Regions from separate parts of the Emticicia sp. SJ17W-69 genome, predicted to be linked through region 2. Evidence: riboswitches for the same ligand, from Rfam matches in the RefSeq annotation. Region 2 holds a riboswitch; the other holds the start of a gene.
The links. Region 2 has a riboswitch for S-adenosylmethionine ahead of ACQUQZ_RS13820 (DUF1905 domain-containing protein). Riboswitches for the same ligand answer to the same signal wherever they lie in the genome.

Region 1 (3,425 bases), 2.3 Mb from region 2:
TAACGGTCTTTGTCAAATATCTTTAATGCAGTCCCGAGCAACGTTTGAGAAGCTAATTCGGCTGATTCTTTTGGCTGACTTCGCATATTTGCTACCGAAATATTCACCAAAGCGTAAGTTTTATCGCCCAAATCATCTTCATCAGGTAAAGTTTTTATCGCATCAACCAATACATAACCATTTGATTTTAAGCGATTTAACAAATCTTTTTTTGCTAATGGCAAATTTGTTTTCCCTACTATTCGATTTGAATCCAAATCGGCCTGAAAAATAGCTACACGTTTATCAGGGGCATATTTTTTTCTTACTTGCTCGACGATTGCATAGACTGTTGGCTTGGGTGTAGGTATAACACTGGCTGGTTTTGGTATTTGTGCAAATGCTGAAAAAGAAAGCAGAGAAAGAATACTGATTATTATCTTATAATTTGGGTTACTTATTTTCATTGAAATTTGTTCTTTTTTTCTGCGAAAATACTCATTATTTCTTAATCTTGAAAAAGCTGTTTTGGAAGGATGCTTTGGGAGGTTTGACGGATTAGGAAATCCGTCGTACAGACACAAAAAAAGGAAGCCATTTCGACTTCCTTTTCTTATATCTACGGCCTTCTGTCAGTGTATTCACTGACGGCAATTTTTACAAACCAAATGCTGTTTTCACTGCATCGACATAATCTAATTTTTCCCAAGTGAAAAGTTCTACTTCTTTGGTAACAACGGAACCATCTGGCCCTTTGAAAGTTTTTGTTACCACTTCATTTTTACGTCCCATGTGGCCATAAGCAGCAGTTTCTGAATAAATTGGGTTACGTAATTTCAAACGTTGCTCAATTGCATACGGACGCATATCGAAAATTTCTTCTACTTTACGTGCAATTTCGCCATCGCTCATATCAACTTTGGCAGTACCATACGTTGTTACAAACAAGCCACAAGGTTTTGCAACACCAATAGCATAAGAAACTTGTACCAATACTTCGTCGCAAAGACCAGCCGCTACTAAGTTTTTAGCTACATGGCGAGTGGCATAAGCTGCCGAACGGTCAACTTTTGATGGGTCTTTTCCAGAGAAAGCACCGCCACCATGAGCACCTTTACCGCCGTAAGTATCAACGATGATTTTACGACCTGTCAAACCTGTATCTCCGTGTGGTCCACCGATAACAAATTTCCCAGTTGGATTGATATGATAAGTAATTTGGTCGTTGAACAACAATTGTAAATCAGCTTTCAATTTTGCTTGTACACGTGGAATCACAATATTGATAATATCGGCTTTGATTTTTGCCAACATTGTATTATCATCAGCGAAATCATCGTGCTGCGTTGAAACAACGATTGTATCAATTCTTTGAGGAACATTATCGTCAGAATATTCGATTGTTACTTGCGATTTAGCATCAGGACGTAAATAAGGAATCAATTCAGGTTCATTATTACGAATATATGACATTTCTTGGAGGATGGTGTGAGCCAAATCCAATGCTAATGGCATATAATTGTCGGTTTCACGAGTGGCATAACCAAACATCATACCTTGGTCGCCAGCACCTTGAGCATTTGCTTTTGACTCAAAATCATCTGCAGCTACTGCTCTATCAACACCTTGATTAATATCGGCCGATTGGTCATGAATCGCTGAGATAATTCCGCAAGAATTAGACTCAAACATGTACTCCGATTTAGTATAACCAATTTTACGGATTACCTCACGAGCAATTGATTGAACATCAAGATAAGTTTGAGTTTTTACTTCTCCTGCTAAAACAACTAAACCTGTCGTTACCAAAGTCTCGCATGCTACTTTAGATGAAGGGTCAAACGCCATGAAGTTATCAATCAGGGCATCTGATATTTGGTCTGATACTTTGTCTGGGTGTCCTTCCGATACAGACTCAGAAGTGAATAAATAAGGCATAAATCCTATGTTTTTGGTTAATGATATTTATTGAATCTAATGAGTAATTGAGTGAGTGAGTAAATGAGTGAATAAAATACCATCACAAATACACAGCTAACAATCAATAATCTCCCATTTAAAAAACTTGGTATTAAGACTATTTTGCGGAAGTTTTGAAGAGAAAAATAAAACATTTTTGACTTAAGAACAGCCCGCATCCTTTGACCACCGTAGTGTTTCGACTCGGTTGGATTTCTGATTTTTCAATCAGAGTTTCTTGATACTGATGCAAAGTTGAACAATTACCTAAACAAATGCAAAGAATAGAATAAATTTTTATCTAAATTTTATTCAACGTACACAGAAAATATCTGCAAACGTTTTTAAGAATGGATTTTTTATCTATTATTTAATTAAAAATAGGATATTTTAACTTACCGCATTTTTATAAAATTAAAGAGTTTTATAAGTACTATAAGACTCTTTTTATTTTACATTTCATTCAAAAATCTCAATCCCCACAACATCACCCACTGTCAATTTATCAAAACTGTACATTTTCAAACTTAAATTATCTATTTTTAAAATCACTTCATAATATGCACCCAGAAATTTTATTGATTCAACAAGGGCTTTTATCTCAGAGGTTTCAGAAATACGAAGCTGCTCGGGACGAAGGAAAAAAGTTTTGAATTCTGAGTTTTGAGTTCTGAGTTGTAGTTGTAACTCAGAACTCAGAACTCTTAACTCAGTACTTAAGGCAAGCTCTCCCGTAATTTCAGCAACATATTGATTGATTGGATTTTGATAAACTTCTTCTGGCGTTCCAATTTGTAGCACTTTGCCTTTCTGCATGATTACTAAGCGGTCGGCCATACCGTACGCATCAGCCACATCATGTGTCACAAAAATACAAGTTACTCCATCATCTTTAATAATATGTAATATTTCATTCTTTAATCTTCGCTTATTAAGTGCGTCTAAATGACTAAAAGGTTCGTCCAAAAGCAATAATTTTGGTTGCTCGGCAATGGCTTTAACGATAACGGCACGTTGCTGCTCACCACCCGAAACTTGGCGAGGAAGATGACTCTGCACTTTTTGCAAACCACTGATTTTTAGCAATTTATCAATTCTTTTGTTGCGATATTTTTCTTCATAATAACGTAATTCATAAGCAATATTCTCACGAATAGTCATATTCGGAAATAAGCCGTAATCTTGTCGAACCAACTTTATATCAGGATGCCCAGCAATCAGTTTTTCTGAAGGTGGCGTAATACGTTCACCATCAAGCGTTAGACTACCTGCATCTGGCTCATGTAGAGCTGCGATCAGATGTAAAAGCGTGGTTTTTCCTGAGCCACTTTCACCCAAAATTGTCAATATTTCACCTTTCTCTATAGAAAGCGAGATATTATTAATGGCTTTTTTACTACTATCAGCTTGCTTCCCAGCGGAATTTCCCCCAAAAGTTTTATGCAGATTTTGTATTTTTAGAAGAGACATCAGAGGTTTTTTGCACA
Region 2 (3,425 bases):
GATGCCCTGGAACAGCCTCATGTAGCGTAAGAGCTTCGAGCGTATAAAGCGTTCTACTATTGAGGTTATAAGTATTTACCCAATAGCTTCCTGAACGGGTACTATTAATAGATGCCCCAGAATAACGCCCGCCTGTATAAGATGGAGCTAAAAAATCAGGAACAGGAACAACACCATAAGGTTGTCGAGGGAGTTTGCCAAAAAGTAAAGGTAATTTTCCATCAATTTTCTTGGCGATGTAAGAAGCTTCTTTCAATAAACCTTCTGCAGAGGTTGGGTAGAATTTAGGGTCTGTTCTTAATGTTTGAATAAAATCTTTCAGTGAACCTGTGAAGTTTACTTCTTTCATCACATCATACATTTCTTTTTTGATTCGCTCAACTTCTGATAAACCAATATTATAAACTTCGTTTGGAGTAAGATTGGTAGTGGTAAAAAACTTAACTTTTTCAGCATAATACGCATTGCCGTTCGGAAAATTACTTGCTCCAAGAGTAGTGCGAGTTTTTGGATAATATTCGTTATCGAAAAAGGTTTTTATTTGTAGAAATGAAGGAATGACTTGCTCAAAAATAGCTTTTTTGCCTTCTTTTTGTAATATTTCCCAGTCAGCATCGCTAACTTCATAAGGTTTTGTAGTAAAGGGCTTCCAAAATACTGATTTTGTTACATCATCAACGATGTGTTGTTCGTAAGTACTTTCATAGCCTTTCAAAGCCACTTTTGGCTGAGAAATACCCACTTGCAAGCCTTTTGCTATCAATGCTAAATGCTGTTCGGTATATTTTGGAATCGCATTAAGTTTTTGGATATATAATTCGACAGATTTTTTAGTTTTATAATTGTTGCTTGCAATAAAAGCAATATCAATATGGAAACCGTCATCTGATAAGATCGGATTCAAATATTCTTGATACTCAAAATAAGTAAGCTGATTTTTAATTTCATGCTTTAATAACTCTAAATTGATTTTGTCATTGAAGGGAAGCGTATTTTGATCTATTTTTTCAAGCGTTTGATAAGCAGCTAATTGAAATTTATATCTTCTTAACAAATCTTCTTCGGAAAAAGAACCCAATGGATGGTCACTAATGGTGTCACGAGGAAATTCTGCTTTGTTAAATTTCTCTAAATCAGCTACAACTTTAAAAATTACTCTACGACCAGTGCTTTTTTGTGCAAAAAGAGACTGAATTGTAACCAACGCCAACAATAGTAAAAGTATTTTTTTCATAAAGAAATGAGTATGTTAGTTGATGAAATTTTGTAATGCTACTGTTTTCGCTTTTTTCTAAGTTTTTCAGAAAGTGCCACTACTCTATTGATTCTTGTTTCTATTTGTTTGCCATCATTTATCCAAATCTTTTGGAATTTTTGAACAGATTTTGATTGTTTAAAGAATAATTCAGCCATTTCTTCATCAAAATCAAGGGCTTCTTGTAGCTCAACTGGCATTGGGACGATTACCACTTCAAAATCTTCTTCTATCGAAACAGTAATTTCATCATTTAGTTTTACACCTAATTCTTTTTGTAATTTCAAGGGAATAGTAATGGCATGAAGTGCATTTCCTTTTGGAAATAAATTACTTTTGAAAGGTTTTCCGTTGATAAAACCTTTAACTTTTACAAAGTTTCGCCTGCCAAAAACTTCATAAGCATTTTCTGGGAAATCAATATAATGCCAAGCACCCGCAGGATTAGGTGGCATTTTTTTTATAATTTCTTTGAAATGAATAATATCGTTTGGCATAAAATTAAAAATATTGCGTTAAATACAGAGTGCTATTGGCACTTTGAACTTAGGTACTATCTAAAACCAACGATTTTATTTGATTGGTTTATAAGTCCGAATGGTTTTGACCATTTCGGTAGGTATTGGCACCTTATCGCAAGTAGCGGGACAGGTTGCCCGGGGTTCATAGAGCCTATTCTCTCCCCTCGTCTGTATAAATCAATTTTCTATGAAGAAGAATTGATATTGCAAAGATGCTGTGTGAATTGTTAGAAAACAAATTTCGTAGAATAATTTTCTAAATTGTTTATAGCAGAACAACTTAGAAAATTGTTCTACCAAAATATTCATTAATATCTTTAAAACCTTTGCTCCAATCTCTTTTTTCTGCTAAAATTCCAGCTTCGAGTAATTCTTCAACCAAATCATCAGCTCCTTTAGTACCAGCAGCATCATTGTCGAAACTTACCCAAACTTTGTACTTTTTAAAGTATTTAATCCATTCCTTTTTGAAGATTTTGGCACTGCCTAAACTTACTGCTATCATGCCATTTTTTACTAAAGTCATGCAATCAAAAGCACCCTCCGTGATATATACATCGGCATTGGGACGAAGTTTTTTGATAGAATCAATATTGAAAATAGTACGAGGTACTCCCGAAAGGAATTGATATTTACTTGCTCCTTCGGGCGGCTCACCAATGGTTCTTCCTTGTAAATAAACAATTCTTCCATCTTGAAAATAAGGGATGATGATGGGATGAACAAAGAAAACTAAATTACCCTTTTCATTCACAATTCCACAGGCCTTTAGGTCTTCGATTGCAAAATTTGTTTTCAGAAACTCATTGGCAGCACCATAGTTTTTTAATACAAAAAGTTTGAAATGCCTGATTGTCCAATCATCAATTCCTCTTCCTCGTAAATATTCTGCTGCTTTTCGAGTTGACTCTGTTGGATTTTGATTTAAACAATATTGCTGGAATTTTTCGTAGATTTCGCTATAAATTGGTTTGAAAATAAAGGTTTTTTCTGGTAATGGCTTATTCGAATAAACACTTTTAATGTCTATTTTGCGAAATTTTATATTTTTTGAGCCATCATAAGCAGGAATGTAGCGAGTTGCTAATTCTTCTAATGCCGTCTTAAAATCTATCTGACAAGTTTCGGCATAAAGATTAATAACATCACCGTGTTTACCACAGCCAAAACAATGAAATTCGTTTTGTGGAGGAGGGTAAAATACCAAAGAAGGAGAGTCTTCAACATGAAAAGGACAATTCATTCGGCGACTTTGCACAATATCAAAACCCAAATCTCGTGCAACTTGCCGAATGTCAATTTCTTTTACACGTTGAAGAAGATTATCCACGAATTTGCCAGTTACAAGTTACGAATGACGAGTTACGAATTCAAATTTCGATTGATATATTCGTCATTCGGTATTCAAAATTCGTCATTCAAATGATGAAATCACTTTCTATAAATTACAGTTGGAGCAGCTTGGGCTTTGGCGTAAAGTACAATATCAGCGATTGTGACTCGTGCAGGAGTATTGATAGCGTATAAAATCGCATCGGCAACATCTTCTGGCTGAATAGGTTCAAAGCCCTCATAAACTTTTTTAGCTCGCTCGGCATCACCTTTAAATCGCACTAATGAAAAATCAGTTTCTACTGCTCCAGGGGCAA

Region 1: it holds a riboswitch for S-adenosylmethionine, as region 2 does, so the genes downstream of both, metK (methionine adenosyltransferase) here and ACQUQZ_RS13820 (DUF1905 domain-containing protein) in region 2, are expected to answer to the same signal.

Annotation. Positions count from the first base shown of each region.
Region 1 is NZ_JBNTQY010000001.1:1,138,617-1,142,041, reverse strand. It holds gene ACQUQZ_RS04890 (NlpC/P60 family protein) at 1-446, opposite strand, end outside; gene metK (methionine adenosyltransferase) at 637-1,917, opposite strand; SAM-I-IV-variant riboswitch at 2,082-2,188, opposite strand; gene ACQUQZ_RS04880 (ABC transporter ATP-binding protein) at 2,398-3,408, opposite strand.
Region 2 is NZ_JBNTQY010000001.1:3,391,572-3,394,996, reverse strand. It holds gene ACQUQZ_RS13825 (DUF885 domain-containing protein) at 1-1,234, opposite strand, end outside; gene ACQUQZ_RS13820 (DUF1905 domain-containing protein) at 1,273-1,752, opposite strand; SAM riboswitch class I at 1,838-1,955, opposite strand; gene ACQUQZ_RS13815 (CHC2 zinc finger domain-containing protein) at 2,057-3,106, opposite strand; gene ACQUQZ_RS13810 (SDR family NAD(P)-dependent oxidoreductase) at 3,208-3,425, opposite strand, start outside.